Regions from separate parts of the Lentzea miocenica genome, predicted to be linked through region 1. Evidence: riboswitches for the same ligand, from Rfam matches in the RefSeq annotation. Region 1 holds a riboswitch; each other region holds the start of a gene.
The links. A riboswitch is a leader RNA that binds a small molecule or an ion and turns the genes downstream of it on or off. The one in region 1 is predicted to bind cobalamin.

Region 1 (5,441 bases):
CCGGCTTGGTGGCGGCTCGTTCGGTCAGTTCGGCGAACAGGGAGTCGAAGGTCTTCACGGCACGACATCCTCCCATCTCCCGGACCGCCGTCCACACCGCGGTCACATCTGTCCCATGCCCTGGACTTGACTTTCTCCCCACCTGCGGGTGAAGAGCCCCGTCCGACTCACGTCGGACACCGCACGGTGTGCCTCACGACACAGGGTTCCTGCTTCGCCGCTGACTGCGGAAGGGCGAACCCTTGCCGTCTCACGTCAGCTCCACAGGCATCGCCCAAGTCTCCTCGGGCTACGGCTCGACCAGCCGCAAGGATGTACTTCGCCGCGTTGAGGTCCCGGTCGTGCCGGATGCGACAGTTCGGACACGTCCAGTGCCGAATGGACAAACCCAGCTCGGCCAGCAGGTGTCCGCAAGACGAACAGGTCTTGGTGCTGGGATACCAGCGATCGACGACCAGAAGCGTCCGTCCGGCGCGATGCGCCTTGTACTCCAGCATCGTCCGGAACTCACCCCACGCCACGTCGCTGATCGCGCGGGCCATCCGCCGGTTTCGGACCTTGCGGTGCGCGGCGGCAATCCTTCGCCTGGCTTTGGCGCGGTTGCGGGAACCGCGCTGGGTGCGAGCCAGACGCCGCTGGTAGCGGGCCAGGTTTCGCGCTTTGCGTTGCAGATGCCGGGGGTTGGCGATCCGCTGACCATCACTCGTGACGATGAAGTCCTTACACACCGAGATCCAAGCCCACAGCGCGACCGGTAGCAGGAAGTGGCGCAGGATCACTGGTGTCCACTGTGAACGTGACGTACCAGCGGTGGTCGGACTCTCGTGCGACAACGACCATGCTGGGATCGAGCGTGGACAGATTCGCCTGACCGAACGACCAGGCGAAGCGGATCGGCCCTGCGGTCTTGGCCAGGTGAAGCCGGCCCTCGCGCATGCGGTACGCCGAGCGGGTGTCCCGCGAAAAAGTTCCGGTAGGTCAGCGCGGCGTCGGTCTCCCGGTATGAAGTTGACTTGCCCTCGGTGCGGTAGCGGTGAGACCGCTCGGCAAGGGTCTTGTTCCACACCAAACGCACGCACCCGAACGTGCGGTTCAGCACCGCCATCTGTTCGGGGTCCGGGTAGGCCCGGCATCGGTACGCCGTCCTCACAACATCAAGTTACCCAGGTGTTCCCTGTTCTGATCGCACCCGACGGGGAGCGACGATGAGATTCCACCCGGTAGCGTGAACTTCCGTGTCCGAGTTCGCCGAAGTGCTCGAAGCGTTGCGCCGGGTGCGCGGCATCAACCCGTTCTTCGCGCTCGACGTGGGCCGCCCGGACGACACGTGGCTGCCGGGGACGGCGCTGCTCGAAGGCCCGGCGCTCAAAACCACGATCGACGCCATCGCGATCCGGTACGAAGCGGAGGAACCACGCGTAGCGGCCAGCCTGTTCTTCCTCAGCTACACCGCGCGGCTGCTCAGCCCGCTCACCGCCGCGAACATCCCGATCGACGTCCGGCCGGAGAACCTGTGGTGGCACCACCACCCGGTCAACGGCCTGAGCGTCCGCATCGACCAGCCGCGGCTGGGCCCGCCGGCCGCGGAGGCGCTCGAACCCGTGGTGGAAGCGATCCAGGCGGTCACTCCGGTGGCGCGCGGATTGTTGTGGGGCAACGCGATGTCGAACATCGCGGGCGCGCTCAAAATGGTTGTCCGCGCACGCATGCTCACGGCAGAGGAAGCAGAAGAACGCGGCGAGCGGCTGATGAGCGCACCGCCGTTCGAACAGGCGGGAGAATTCATCAGTTTCCCGGGCGAAGTCACGTTCCGGCGTCGGTCGTGCTGTCTCTACTACCGCGTTGCCGCAGGTGGGAAGTGCGGTGACTGTCCACTCGTGAAGTGATGAACACGACAACTCTTATGGCCGGTTGTGTTTAAGCCACCGATCAACTTACGGTGCACGCGCCGCAGTGACGGGAAGCCGGTGAAAATCCGGCGCGGTCCTCGCCACTGTGACCGGGAAGCGATCCCCGCCGAGCACGTCACTGGTCCCCGCGAGGGGACTGGGAAGACGCGGGGGCAGCGTTGATCCGGGAGTCAGGAGACCGGCTGCGGCGCCGCTAGGAGAGTTGACTTCCACGAGGTATGGAGGAGCCCGTCATGACGAGCCCCGCAGCAAATCTGTCCGCCGTCCAGGTGCCCAAGTGGGCCTTCGCAGTAGCACTGCTCGGCCTCATCGTCACCTACCTGGTTTTGCAGGAGAACGGTCTCGCGCTCGGCGCGGGTTCCGAGATGCTGCACGAGTTCTTCCACGACGGCCGGCACGCGCTCGGCGTCCCCTGCCACTGATCCCGATCTCCGATCCCGGGCAGGGAAGTTCATGACTACGACGTACAAGTCCCTTGCGCTGCGCGGAATCGCGGCCGGCGGCATCGCCGGTGTCGCCTCCGCGCTGGTGCAGCTGCTGGTGACCGAGATCCCGATTCGCGCCGCGCTCGCGGTCGAGGAGGCCAGGGCACCCGCCGGTGAGGCCGGCCATTCGCACGGTGGCGAGGAAGAGCTGGTCAGCCGGGGTGCCCAGATCGTCGGCGGCATGCTCGGCGTGGTCATCGTCGGCATCGCGGTCGGGCTCGTGTTCGCCACGGCCTACGGGCTGTCGAAGCGGTGGTTCGCCGACCGCACGCCGTTCAGCCGCAGCTTCGCGTTCGGTGCCGCGGTGTTCGGTGCCGTGGCTTTGCTGCCGTGGCTGAAGTATCCGGCCAACCCGCCCGCCGTGGGCGACCCGGAGACGGTGAACTACCGGACCGCGCTCTACCTCGGTGTGGTGGTGGCCGGTCTGGTGATCGTGTGGGGTGCCAGCTGGCTCGCCGAGCAGCTGCGCGCCCAGACCCAGCCGGTGCGGGTCACCGCGGTGCTGCTCGCGGTCGCCGCGGCCGTCGCCGTGGTGCTGGTGGCGTTCCCCGCGCCGCCGGACACGATCCCCGCGGACATGCCGGTGAACGTGCTGTGGCAGTTCCGCCTCAGCTCGCTCGCCCAGCTCGCCACGCTCTACGTCGGTCTCGGCGTGGTGTTCGGTCTGCTGATCGACCCGGCCACGCGCAGGACCAAGGCCGTCGAAAAGACTGCTGTCGCCTGATGGTGTGGGGTGGCCGGGAGTACGGCCACCCCGCCCAGGCGGCATTGGTACGTTCGGCGCATGCCTGACAGCGCCGAGTTGCTGGAAGAGATGCGTCAGAAGCTCGAGTTCTTCGAGCGGGCCAACCGTGCGGCCGAGGCCCGTGCCGCCGGGTACGACGCGATGGGCACCGAACTCAGAACAGTGGAAGCCAGCGTCCAGTCCCCCGACCGTTCCGTCACGGTCGTAGCGGGTTTGTCCGGTTCCATCAAGGAAATCCGGTTCACCGAGGACGCGAAGCGGCTCAGCGCCACGCAGCTCTCCCAGGCCGTGATGTCGACGTTGCAACAGGCCGTCGCCGCCGCCGCGCGCCAGCAGGCCGAGATCGTGCAGGGCCACGTCGGCACGGACATCCCGATCGCCGAGCGCGTCGCGAAGACCCAGCAGGAGATCTTCGGGCAGCCCGGCGAGCCTCCCGCCCGCCCGCGCCCGCCAGTGGACGACGACGGCGACACCGGCAGCATCTTCCGCCAGGACGACCGCTGGTGACCGGCTACGTCGTGCACCCGGACGAACTGGCCCGGTGCGCCAAGTCCGTCGGCGGACTCTCCGGCACCTCGACGAAGCTCAACGACACGGCCACCACCGCGTCCGTGCCCGCGATCAGCTGGGGCGCCCTCGGGCACCTGCTCGGCATGTACGAGCAGTACGACGCGCTGCTCGGCGACCTGCACGGCCACTTCGGCAAGATGACCGAGGGCTTCGGCAAGATCGACGCCGCCCTCACCGCCACCGCGCGGACCTACGCCGACCAGGAGAAGACCACCACCGACGCGTTCGGCAAGACGCTCCAGGCAGGACTCGACAACGCGTCCGCGGCGCCGATGGTCTCCGGCGGCACGGCGACGTCCAACGCGGGCGCGGTGGGGAGCAGCTACGGCGACCAGTTCTCCGGCGGCAACGTGGGCAAGCAGGCCGCGAAGTCCGTTCCGTTCGGTGGCAGCAGCTACGCGCTCATGAAGGACGCCACGAAGCTCGGCGACTCCATCTCCTCCGGCGACGGCGCCGCGATCGCGAAGGACACCATCAGCGTCATCTCCGACATGAACAACTTCATGCAGGAGGGCATGAAACTCGCGGGCGCCATCGCCGACCCGCTGAACTTCCTGATCAGCAAGGGACTCGGCTGGCTGCTGGACGTCGTGGCACCGTTGAAGCAGGCCGTCGACCTGGTCAGCGGCGACCCCGCGGCCACCGGCAAGGCCGCGGGCGCGTTCAACGACATCGCCAAGCAGACCGAGGAACTGGCCCGCACGTTCGACGAGCAGCTGAAGGAAGGCCTGCGGAGCTGGAAGTCCGAGGCCGGCGACAAGGCCGCGGCCAAGCTCGGCGGCTTCCACCACGGCATCGAGGGCACCGCCTCCACCGCGGGCCACGTCGCGTCCGTGCTGCAGGCCAGCTCCATGTTCATGCAGGTGGCCGAGGACATCCTGAAAGGGATCTTGAGCGACCTGATCGAGTGGCTGGTCGTCACGTGGATCGCCGCGCAGCTCGCGGCCATCCCGACGTGCGGCGCCTCCGAGGTCGCGGCCGCCGGGGCAACGGGTGTCGAGTCGGGCATCGCGACCGCCAAGGCCGGCGGCGAGGTGAACAAGGTCCGCTCGATCATCCAGAAGATCCTGAACGTGCTGAAGCGGATCCGCGAGGTGATCGGGCGGTCGAAGATCGGCAAGGCGTTCGTCGAGGGCGCGTCGAAGAAGCCCGGCACGCTCGGCGAGGCGTTCTCCGAAGCCGTCGGGAAGAACGCGGACAAGGTGCTCGGCCTGGACAAGAGCGGCCCGGACGGCATGAAGTACACCGACCCGGTCAAGATCGCGAACAAGGTCGCCGGGTACGCCGACGGCGTCTACAAGACCATCTCGTACGACCAGCGCGGCGCGGACCAGGAAGCGGCGCAGACCGACCAGGAGCTCGACATCTGATGTGGTGGCGGCCCAAGCGCTTCACGCCCACAGAGGTCGTGACGTCCGTCGGCGGGCGCACGTTCACCACGCGCACCGAGGTCCGCGTGGTCGGCCTGGAGTCCGCCGGCGGTGGTGACCAGAAAGCACGCGAGGAAGCCTTCGTCGCGGTGAGCACGTCGCTGGGCCCGTGCCCGCACCTGCGAGTCGCCCACCGTGCGACAGAGGACTGGCGCCGGATCACGCACGACGAGAACGCGGGCGCGGTGGCCGTCGGTGTTCCGTCGTTCGACGACAGGTTCCTGGTGTTCTGCGACGAACTCGCCTTCGTGCGGTACCTGACCCCGGCACTGACCGCCGCGCCCTGCGAGTCGACCGGCGG
Region 2 (5,441 bases), on a different contig from region 1:
CCGCAGACGGCGCGAGATCTCCTGCCAGCCCTCAAGGGCGGCAGTGGCGTGGTCGTCCTCGGTGCCCTGCTTGCGGGTCCAGGACCAGCCCTCGCCCATCTTGTGCCACTCGACCGCGCCGCCCTCGCCGGTCTCGTCGTGCAGCCGGCCGAGCGCCTTGAACGCGGACTCCTCGCCCACCTTCCACTTGGCGGACTTCACGAACTGGAACACGCCGATGTCCCAGCCCTGGTTCCAGCCGCGCAGCGCCATGCCGAACGCCGACGTCGACTTCCCCTTCATCTCACCGGTGTGCAGCATCAGCAACGGCCGGTTGCGGCGCTGGCGGGTGGTCAGGCCGTCCTTCGGCACCTCGGTTGGTTGTCCTTGAGGCACTGGATTCTCCTTATGCGGCCCGGACGACGCCGGCGAGGTGGTCGGCGCTGAGCTGGTCGAGACGGACGCAGGTGCCCTGCAGGGCTTCGGCGATCTTCTGCGCGAGGCCGAGCCTGATGTGGCCCTGTTCGCAGTCCACGACCACGACGGCGGTCTGTTCGAGCAGGCCGGCGGCCTTCAGGGCGTCCTTCATCGGGTCGCCGCCGAGGCCGGACGAGGTCGCGCGGCCGTCGGTCAGCAACACCACGAGCGGGCGCTTCCGCGGGTCGCGCAGCCGTTCGATCTCCAGGACGCGGTGGGCCTTCAGCAGTCCGTCCGCGAGCGGGGTCCTGCCGCCGGTGCGCATCTTCTTCAGGCGGGTGGCCGCCGCGTCGACGGAAGTCGTCGGGGGCAAAGCGACTTCGGCCTGGTTGCCGCGGAACGTCACCACGCCGACCTTGTCCCGGCGCTGGTAGGCGTCGCGCAGCAGCGAGACGACCGCGCCGCTGACGGCCGACATCCGCTGCCGTGCCGCCATCGAGCCAGAGGCGTCGACGACGAACAGGACGAGGTTCGACTCCTTGCCCTCCCTGACCGCCTTGCGGAGATCTCCCGCGGTGAGCAGGAGTCCGGGGCCGCTGCGGCCGCGCGCCTGCTGGTGCGGTGCCGCGTTGGTGAGCGTGTCGACGAGATGCAGGCCGTTGCCGTCCACTTTGGACGAACGCACGATCCGGCCGGTCCGGGCACGGGCCCTGGAACGCTTGCCCGGTGCGCCTTCGCCGACTCCTGGCACCTCCAGCAGCCGCGCCTTGAACGCGGGTGCGGGTTCCGGTGCGGGACGGTCCCGCGGCGCGTTTCCGTTGCCCGCCGGGCCTTCCTGCGGTTCGGGCAGTTCACCACCGCCGGGGCCGTCGTCGTCCGGGCCCTCTTCCGGTTCTTCCGCGTGCTCGGCGGCCTGGCGCATGGCGTCCTCGAGCTGCTGTTCCTCGATGCCGGGCTCGTCGAACGGGTCGCGGCGGCGCCGGTGCGGCAGGGCGAGCCTGACCGCGACCTCGACGTCGGTCTCCTCGACCTGCCGGGCACCTCGCCAGGCGGCGTGCGCGGTGGCGGCACGGGCGACGACGAGGTCCGCGCGCATGCCGTCGACCTCGAACGCCGCGCAGACAGCGGCGATCCGGCGCAGTTCACCGTCCGGAAGGGACACGGCCTTGAGGTTCTCGCGGGCGTGCTCGATCTGCCGCTTCAGCGCGGCGTCCTCTTCCGCCCACTTCGCCGCGAACGGCACGGGGTCGGCCTCGTAGGCGAGCCGGCGCCGGATCACCTCGGTGCGGACGCCGACGTCGCGGGCCGCCTTCACCGCCACGGTCAGCCCGAACCGGTCGAGCAGCTGCGGCCGCAGCTCGCCCTCCTCCGGGTTCATGGTGCCGACCAGCAGGAACTGGGACGGGTGCGAGATCGACACGCCTTCGCGTTCGACGTGCGCGCGCCCCATCGCGGCGGCGTCCAGCAGCAGGTCGACCAGGTGGTCGTGCAGCAGGTTGACCTCGTCGACGTAGAGCACGCCCCGGTGCGCCGCGGCGAGCAGACCGGGCTGGAACGCCCGCACGCCCTCGGTCAGCGCCTTCTCCAGGTCGAGCGAGCCCACCAGCCGGTCCTCAGTGGCGCCCACAGGCAGTTCGACCAGCTTGGCCGGACGGCGTTCAACACTCTCGTGCGGCGCGTCGGGGCAGTCGGTGCTGCCGGGCACACAGCCGAAACGGCAGCCCTGCGAGACGTCGAGTTCCGGCAGCAGCGCGGCCAGGGCACGCACGATCGTCGACTTCGCGGTGCCCTTCTCGCCACGCACGAGAACACCACCGATGCCGGGGTGCACGGCGTTCAACAGGAGGGCCAGCCGGAGGTCGTCATGTCCGACGACAGCCGAAAAGGGGAACATGCTCGGCGAAGTCCTTCCTCGGGTGTCCACGCCCGCGGTCGGTGATCAAGAGGGGGACGAGTTCCTGACTCCCGGCTTCTCCTTGAGACCGGTCACAGTCGCGGGACGGCGCCGGATTCGCACCGGCTTCCTCGCACTCCCCTCACAGCCCCGGCATCGTCGCATTTCGCACCCGCGCGACCAACAGCCAGGTGAGCGATGTCGCCCTAGATCAGGCTCTGGAACTCCGCCCAGGCCTCCCGGACCTCGTCGGCGGTCCACTCCAGCGCGGGCGCGGCCACGGTGATCTCGGTCTTCGCGAGCGTGCCGTCCCGCCAGAACGAGCCGAGGAACTCGCCACTCGCCTCGGTCAGCTTCTTCGGGTCACCCGGCAGGTGCAGCGCGAACTGGTGGGTGTGCGGCTCCGGCAGGCCCATCGCCGCGGCCACGACCTTGGCGTGCTCGACGTAGCCGCCGAGCTTCGGGAGCACCGTGTCCAGCCCGTGCATCGCGGACAGCGCCGCCGGCCACTGCTGGAACAGCATGCCGCCGTACCGGTGCCGCCAGACCCGTGCCTGGTCGATGAAGTCCTGGCTGCCCGCGAGCGCCGCGCCCGACATGCCCTCCAGCGACTTGTAGAACGAGACGTACACCGAGTCGAACAGGCCCGCGATCTCGGTCAGAGGCTTGCCCAGGCCGTACGTGCTCTCCCACAGCCGCGCGCCGTCGAGGTGCACGACCGCGTCCCGTTCGCGGGCCTGGTCCACCAGCGTGGTCAGCTCGTCCCAGGTCGGCAGGACGAACCCGGCCTCGCGGTCCGGCACCTCGAGCAGCAGCGTCCCGTACGGCTCAGGACAGGTGGCCACCTCGGAGTTCGGCACCTTGATCGGACGCAGGCCGGACAGCACGGTCAGCGCGTCGTCCTCGTGGTTGAGCGGGTGCGCCTGCGGGTGCATCGCGACGATCGGGTTGTGCGTGCGGTCGGCCCAGCACTTCAGCGCGATCTGCTGCGCCATCGTCCCGGTCGGCACGAACAACGCGGCCTCGGTGCCCAGCAGTTGCGCGACCCGCTCCTCCAGCGCGCCCACCGGGCCGCCGTCGCCGTAGCGGTCGGGCTCGACGTCCGGCACCGGGCCGAGCTCTTCGAGCAGGGTGCGCTTCGTGACTCCGGAGAGCTGGCGGTTCAACACCCCAGCATCAAACCTCAGCCGCGAGCGTGTCGGCGAGCGAGATAACGCCCGCCCGGACGTCATAGGCGGTCATGCGCCGCTCGAGCAGGAATGCGATGTGTTCTCCCCTCAACACGGCGAGCAGGGCGTGTGCTTGGTGGAGGACGATCCGGACCGGCAGTCCGGTTGGACACCGCGGACGCTGAGGGACTGGCGGTCCGTTCGACCGTGCCGGCGATATGGACCGGTAGTCCGATTCACGGCATCGAGATCCGGACCGGCGGTCGCGAAGCGCTGGCGCTGCAGGGCACCACCGCGTTCGAGTCCATCGGCGGCGCCGTCGGGAAGCGGGCGTTCGAACTGCTCAAGGACGGTGTGGGGCGCATGGTCGTGTTCGGGTTCGCGAGCGGTGAGCCGTTGGACGTGTCGGCGAGCGACGTCTTCCGCAAGGGTGTCGCGGTCATGGGGCTCCCTCGCGACGTGACGCCGGAAGAGGTGTTCAGCCACCACCTCAAGCCGGTGCTCGGCGAGGTCTACCAGCTCGAAGAGATCGCCGAAGCGCACCGAGCACTCGAAGCTCGGACCACGCAGGGCAAGCTCATCGCGCGACCGTGACCGACCTGGGCGCGCGGAACGACAGCAGGTTGAGCCACTCCGGATCGTCACCGGCCAGGCGCAACGACGGCTCGTGCTCCGCCACGGTCCGCAGGGTCACCGCGGCCTCCAACCGCGCCAGCCCGGCGCCGAGGCAGAAGTGGCGGCCATAGCCGAACGCGAGGTGGCGAGGGTCGCTCTCCTTGCCGCTCAACAACAACACGAGCTCGGCACCGGCAGGGACGCGCACACCGGACAGCACGACCTCACGGGCAGTCAGCCGCCGCCAGGTCACCACGGGCGTGTCGGTCCGCAGCACGTCCTCCACGAACGACTCAGCGACACCGGGCAACGGCAAGCGAGCCCACAACGCGCGGTCTTGCAACGCGCGACGCAACGCCGTGGACAACAACTGAGTCGTCGTCTCCTGGCCCGCGATCAGCAGGAAGTAGCAGAGCCCGGCGGAGTCCTCGGCGGACACGCCGGCGTCGGCCAGCGCGCAGAACAGCTCGCCGTCCCCGGCGTGGTAGCGCTTGATCAGCCACTGGTGGAAGTCGCCGACGTCGTCGACCAGTTCCAGCTGACGTTCGCGGGAGATGTTGCCCCAGAAGAACTCCAGCGATCCGGAGCTCCACCGTTTGAGCGTCGGGATGTCGACGTTCTCCAGGCCGAGCAGGTCCATCAGCACGATCGCCGGCAGGTCCCACGCGAGTGAGTGCACGAGATCCGTGCCACCCAGCCGTTCCAAAACGAGCTCCCGGATGCGAGGCTCCGCGGCGGCGACACGAACCGGCGTGAAGAACGACGCGACGAGTTTCCGCAGGCCGGCGTGCGACGAGGACCCGTTGTTCGCGAGCGTCGGCGGCAACGAGAAGCGGGCCCTCACCAGGGTGCGCAGCGCGGCGGGTACGACCGGAGTGACGGCGGTCAGGGCGTTGTCGGGCAGGAAAGTGACCGGATCGGCCAGGACGGCGCGCACGTCGTCGTAGTCCGACACCACCCAGCGGCCGTCGCAGAACTGCACCGGCGAGGTGAGTTCGGCACGCGTGAAGGTGAACAGGTCCACAAGCGGCACGCTAGTCGGCGGATGGGAGACTCAGTCGGTGACCGTGAGCACAACTGAGGCGATTTCCAGTGGTGGTGAGTCGACGTTCGACTGGATCGACGTCCGCTCTGAAGCGCGCGCCAAGGCGGGTCTGACCAGGCGGCTGCGGCCGCGCACGGCGGACTCGACGGACCTCGACCTCGCCAGCAACGACTACATGGGCCTCGCCAAGGACAAGCGCGTGGCGGGTGCCGCGGCCGCCGCCACGCTCAAGTGGGGCGTGGGGTCCACGGGATCGCGCCTGGTCACGGGTTCTACGGAGCTGCACGCCGAGCTGGAGTACGAGCTCGCGAACTTCTGCGGG
Region 3 (5,441 bases), 210 kb from region 1:
TAGACGTGGAACTCGCGACCGTCGATCGGCACGTCCACCACCTCGAACTCGTCGGTGATCCGCGGGTCGCCGAACGGGTGCACGCCCATGCCGACACCGGTGTTCGCCGGGTAGACGTGCTTGCCGAAGATCTCCGCGACGCAGATCTCGGCGGACCGCTCCGGCACGTCCTCCAGCCCGATCATCCACAACGCGACCATGCAGTTGGGATCGTCGACGGCCTTGCACCTGATCTCGAACCGGCCGTACGTCGGGGTGTAGAGCCGCAGGTCCTGCTGCGGTTCGCGGACCCGCAGATCAGGACGGAAGCGGGACTGGCCGGTGGTGAGCGCGGTCTGCAGGCCCGAGACCCTGGTGTCGCCGTCGAACTCCGGGCACCACGGCGCCTGGTCGGCGTCGATCCGCAGGGTCAGGCCGGCGTCGTTGCGGTAACGGGCCTCCGTGGCCGCGCGCGAACTCCAGTGCGGCAGGTAGTGCGGATGCCACCGGTCCAGCGTGGTGAACCGGTCTTCGAACTCGAGGTCTCGTCCGGTCATGTCACCGAGGGTAACTCCTACTCCAGCGCCACACCGGCTTCCGCCTCGACCGCGTCGGCGACCGCGGTGAGGGCCGGTGAGTCGAGCTTCCACTGCTGCCAGTACAGCGGCACGGAGATGGTGCGGCCGGGCGCGAGATCGACCAGACCGTCCTGGACCTGCTGCGGTGGCACCATTCCCCAGCCGAGACCGGCCACGATCGTCCGCACGTACACCTCGGACGACGGCACGTGATGACGGTGGTCCGAGGCACCGCGGCCACGGGTCAGCGTGCGCACGAACCGGTCCTGCAAGTCGTCGTTGCGGTCGAACACCACCACCGGCGCGTCCGGCAACCACGACTTGAGCGGGCCGTCCTGGTACCGATCCACAAAGGACTGCGATGCCATTGCGGCGTAACGGATGTCACCCAGTCTGCGCACCGAACAGCCCGCGACCGGCTCACGTGACGACGTGACGGCGGCCATCACCAGACCTTGCCGCAGCAACGCCGTCGTGTGGTCCTGGTCCTCGCGGTGGAGGTCGAACGAGATCTTCAACGACGGCGAGACCCGTTGCAGCGCGGGCAGGAACCAGGTGGCGAGCGAGTCGGCGTTCACCGCGATCGGCACCCGGACGACGGCGTCCTCCCCCAGCGCCGCCTCCAGGTCCTGATCCAGAGCGAGCAGTTGCCGACCGTAACGGACCAGCACCTCCCCCGACGGCGTCAGCCGCACCGGCCGGGCCCGCACCAGCAGCACCCGGCCCGTCCGCTGTTCCAGCGCCTTGATCCGTTGGGACACAGCGGATGGCGTGACGTGCAACGCGTCCGCGGCGGCGTCGAACGTGCCCGCGTCGACGACCGCGAGCAGGGTGCGCACCAGGTCGAGATCCATCACGGCCGCTAATGCTACGTAAGAATCTTTAGCTGGTCTCATCAAGACCGCGTCAATACCGTCGAACGTGTGACTGACCTGCTGCTCGGCTTCGGCACCATGATGACCCTGATCGTCGCGATCGGCGCGCAGAACGCTTTCGTGCTGCGCCAAGGACTTCGACGCCAGGCCGTGGCCAAGGTCGTCGCCGTGTGCGCGATCTCGGACGCGATCCTCGTGGCGGTGGGCGTCGCGGGGTTCGGCGCGATCGTCCGCAGGTGGCCGCAGGCGATCACCGTCGCCGCGATCGTCGGCGGTCTTTTCCTGCTGGCGTACGGGTTCCTGGCGGCGCGCCGGGCGTTCAAACCGGGCTCCATGAGCGTCGCCGAAAGCGGTTCGAACCGCCCTGTGCTCACCGCGCTCGCGCTCACGTGGCTCAACCCGCACGTCTACCTGGACACGCTGCTGCTGCTCGGCTCGATCGCGGCCGGCCGGTGGCTGTTCGGGGTCGGCGCGGTCACCGCGAGCATCGCCTGGTTCGTCGCACTCGGGTTCGGCGCCCGGCTGCTCAGCCCGCTGTTCGCGAAGCCCCGCGCGTGGCGGGTCCTGGACGGCCTGATCGCCGCCGTGATGATCAGTCTCGGGGTCGTCCTGATCGCCGGGTGGTGATCATCACGAGCACCGCCGACACGGCCAGCACACCACTCGTCACCGGCGCCGCGGCACCGACGAAAAGGGACGTCGAAGCGAGCCCCGCACAGACCAGTGCACCGAAGACGACCCGAGGCCGAAGATCACCCACGTTGATGACCATAACCCACGACACGCGCATGTTGGGTGGTGATCCAGACCCCACCCCTACATGTAGTATCTGCCGCGCTGGTGGTTCACCGACTTGGCGCAACGGGGTCGGTGAGGCAACAGGGAACCTGGTGCGAATCCAGGACTGCCCCGCAGCGGTGAGTGGGAACGAAAGCCGTCAACCAAGCACTGGGTCTCCGGACCTGGGAAGCGACGGCCGGTAGGCGCCAGAGGTACGCCCACGAGTCCGAAGACCTGCCATTGGTGTGCGCGCAAGCCTGCGCGCACGACACGGTGCCCCGAGGGAGGGCTGCTGTGTGCACCAGTGGTGTGCCCACTGGCGTGCGCATGCGTTTCCTCGGGCTGATCTCGCGAGGAGAGAGCGTGCCCGACCGCCTTTCAGTGGTCATCAACGAAGCGTGTGCTGACCTGCCGAACGCATCCGCCGAGGCGGTTCTGGCCGAGACCAAGCGGAACCTCTACAACGGCATCACCGACGCCGAGCTGGCGCTGGCGCCGATCATGGCCGCCCGCACGATGGTCGAGCACGACCCGGACTACTCCTACGTCAGCGCCCGGTTGTTGCTGGACAAGCTGCGTGCCGAGGCCTGCGGCATCCCGCTGTCCCACGCCGAGATGACCGAGCGCTACCCGGCGTACTTCGCCGAGTTCGTCCGCTACGGCATCGAGTTCGGCCAGCTCGACCCGCGCCTCGCCGGCTACGACCTCGCCCGCCTGGGTGCGGCGCTCGACGCGTCACGCGACCTGAACTTCCAGTTCCTGGGCATGCAGACGCTGTACGACCGCTACTTCCTGCACCACGACGACCGCCGCTACGAGCTGCCGCAGGCGTTCTTCATGCGCGTCGCCATGGGTCTCGCCCTCGAAGAGGACGACAAGAACGCCCGCGCGATCGAGTTCTACGAGCTGCTCTCGTCGTTCGACTTCATGTGTTCGACGCCGACCCTGTTCAACTCGGGCACCACACGCCCGCAGCTGTCGTCGTGCTTCCTGACCACCGTGGACGATGATCTCGCCGCGATCTTCCACGGCATCAGCAACAACGCGCTGCTCAGCAAGTTCGCCGGGGGCCTGGGCAACGACTGGACCCCGGTCCGCGGCATCGGCGCGCACATCAAGGGCACCAACGGCAAGTCACAGGGTGTTGTGCCGTTCCTCAAGGTTGCCAACGACACCGCAGTGGCCGTCAACCAGGGCGGCCGTCGCAAGGGCGCGGTCTGCGCGTACCTGGAGACGTGGCACATCGACGTCGAGGAGTTCCTCGACCTGCGCAAGAACACCGGTGACGAGCGCCGCCGCACGCACGACATGAACACCGCGAACTGGGTGCCGGACGAGTTCCTGCGCCGGGTGCGCGCGAACGGCCAGTGGACGCTGTTCTCGCCCGACGAGGTGCCGGACCTGCACGACGCGTTCGGCGACGAGTTCGCCGAGAAGTACCGCGCGTACGAGGAGAAGGCGGACAACGGCGAGATCAAGGTCTTCCGCCGGCTGCCCGCCGTCGACCTGTGGCGGCGGATGCTGACCATGGTGTTCGAGACCGGGCATCCGTGGATCACGTTCAAGGACCCGTGCAACCTGCGGTCGCCGCAGCAGCACAGCGGTGTCGTGCACTCGTCGAACCTGTGTACCGAGATCACGTTGAACACCACGATCGACGAGGTCGCGGTCTGCAACCTGGGCAGTGTCAACCTCGCGCAGCACGTCACGGCCGAGGGCATCGACCACGCGCGGCTGGAGAAGACCGTGCGCACGGCCGTGCGGATGCTCGACAACGTGATCGACGTGAACTACTACACGATCCCCGAGGCGCGGAACTCCAACCTCAAGCACCGCCCGGTGGGCATGGGCCTGATGGGCTTCCAGGACGCGCTGTTCACCCTCGGCACGCCGATGGCCAGCAAGGAGGCCGTCGAGTTCGCGGACCGCAGCATGGAGGAGATCAGCTACTACGCCATCGACGCGTCCGCCGAGCTGGCGCGGGAACGCGGCGCCTACCGGTCGTTCGAGGGATCGCTGTGGAGCCGCGGGATCCTGCCGATCGACTCGGTCGAGATCCTGGCGCAGAACCGTGGCGCCGGCGAGCTGGAGCAGAACCGAGAGTCCACCTTGGACTGGGATGTGGTCCGCGAGAAGGTCAAGCGCGGCATGCGGAACTCGAACGTCATGGCCATCGCGCCGACCGCGACCATCGCGAACATCACCGGCGTGAACCAGTCGATCGAGCCGCTGTACCGCAACCTGTACGTGAAGTCGAACATGTCCGGCGACTTCACCGTGATCAACCCGGACCTGGTGCGGGCGCTCAAGCAGCGCAGGCTGTGGGATGAGCAGATGATCTCGGATCTGAAGCTGCACGACGGCAGTCTCGGCGCGATCGACCGGGTGCCGCCGTACCTGAAGGCGTTGTACGCCACGGCGTTCGAGGTCGACAGCTCCTGGCTGATCGAGGCGGGCAGCAGGAGGCAGAAGTGGATCGACCAGGCGCAGTCGCTGAACCTGTACCTGGCCGCGCCCAGTGGCCGCAAGCTCGACGAGATGTACCAGCTGGCGTGGGTGCGCGGCCTGAAGACCACGTACTACCTGCGCACCCAGAGCGCGACGCACGTGGAGAAGTCCACGTTGCAGGGCACCGACGGCAAGCTCAACGCCGTCTCCCCCGTCGCCGTCACCGACCCGAACTGCTCCATCACCGATCCCGAGTGCGAGGCCTGCCAGTGACCGAGAACATCATCGAAGCCGGCGCGGCGCGGGTGAGCGTCGACGACAAGGCGATGATCAACTGCCGTGCCGACGTCAACCAGCTGCTGCCGCTCAAGTACCACTGGGCGTGGGACAAGTACCTGGCCGGCTGCAACAACCACTGGATGCCCACCGAGGTGTCCATGCAGGCCGACATCTCCCTGTGGAAGTCGAAGGACGGGCTGACGGACGAGGAGCGCCGCATGATCAAGCGGAACCTCGGCTTCTTCGCCACGAGCGAGTCGTTGGTGGCCAACAACATCGTGCTCGCGGTGTACCGGCACCTGACCAACCCCGAGTGCCGCCAGTACCTGCTGCGCCAGGCCTTCGAGGAGGCCGTGCACACCCACACGTTCCAGTACATCTGCGAGTCGCTCGGCCTGGACGAGGGCGAGCTGTTCAACATGTACCGGGAGATCCCGTCCATCACGGACAAGGCCGCGTGGGCGCTGCAGTTCACGCAGCACCTGGAGGACCCGGAGTTCAG

Region 2: another riboswitch for cobalamin. It lies ahead of SK803_RS26505 (putative cobaltochelatase); the one in region 1 lies ahead of SK803_RS14570 (CbtB domain-containing protein).
Region 3: another riboswitch for cobalamin. It lies ahead of SK803_RS15585 (ribonucleoside-diphosphate reductase subunit alpha); the one in region 1 lies ahead of SK803_RS14570 (CbtB domain-containing protein).

The regions. Positions count from the first base shown of each region.
Region 1 is NZ_JAXAVW010000011.1:5,762-11,202, forward strand. It holds gene SK803_RS14550 (phosphoribosyl-ATP diphosphatase) at 1-58, opposite strand, end outside; gene SK803_RS14555 (RNA-guided endonuclease TnpB family protein) at 168-779, opposite strand; gene SK803_RS14560 (helix-turn-helix domain-containing protein) at 776-1,105, opposite strand; gene SK803_RS14565 ((2Fe-2S)-binding protein) at 1,236-1,886, shown strand; cobalamin riboswitch at 1,935-2,111, shown strand; gene SK803_RS14570 (CbtB domain-containing protein) at 2,144-2,332, shown strand; gene SK803_RS14575 (CbtA family protein) at 2,364-3,119, shown strand; gene SK803_RS14580 (YbaB/EbfC family nucleoid-associated protein) at 3,180-3,647, shown strand; gene SK803_RS14585 (hypothetical protein) at 3,644-5,080, shown strand; gene SK803_RS14590 (hypothetical protein) at 5,080-5,441, shown strand, end outside.
Region 2 is NZ_JAXAVW010000022.1:155,627-161,067, forward strand. It holds gene cobO (cob(I)yrinic acid a,c-diamide adenosyltransferase) at 1-375, opposite strand, end outside; gene SK803_RS26505 (putative cobaltochelatase) at 386-2,290, opposite strand; cobalamin riboswitch at 2,329-2,458, opposite strand; gene SK803_RS26510 (threonine aldolase family protein) at 2,497-3,456, opposite strand; gene SK803_RS26515 (zinc-binding dehydrogenase) at 3,625-4,053, shown strand; gene SK803_RS26520 (cytochrome P450 family protein) at 4,037-5,098, opposite strand; gene SK803_RS26525 (8-amino-7-oxononanoate synthase) at 5,142-5,441, shown strand, end outside.
Region 3 is NZ_JAXAVW010000011.1:215,453-220,893, forward strand. It holds gene SK803_RS15570 (glycoside hydrolase family 16 protein) at 1-536, opposite strand, end outside; gene SK803_RS15575 (LysR family transcriptional regulator ArgP) at 554-1,411, opposite strand; gene SK803_RS15580 (LysE/ArgO family amino acid transporter) at 1,511-2,059, shown strand; cobalamin riboswitch at 2,257-2,468, shown strand; gene SK803_RS15585 (ribonucleoside-diphosphate reductase subunit alpha) at 2,576-4,933, shown strand; gene SK803_RS15590 (ribonucleotide-diphosphate reductase subunit beta) at 4,930-5,441, shown strand, end outside.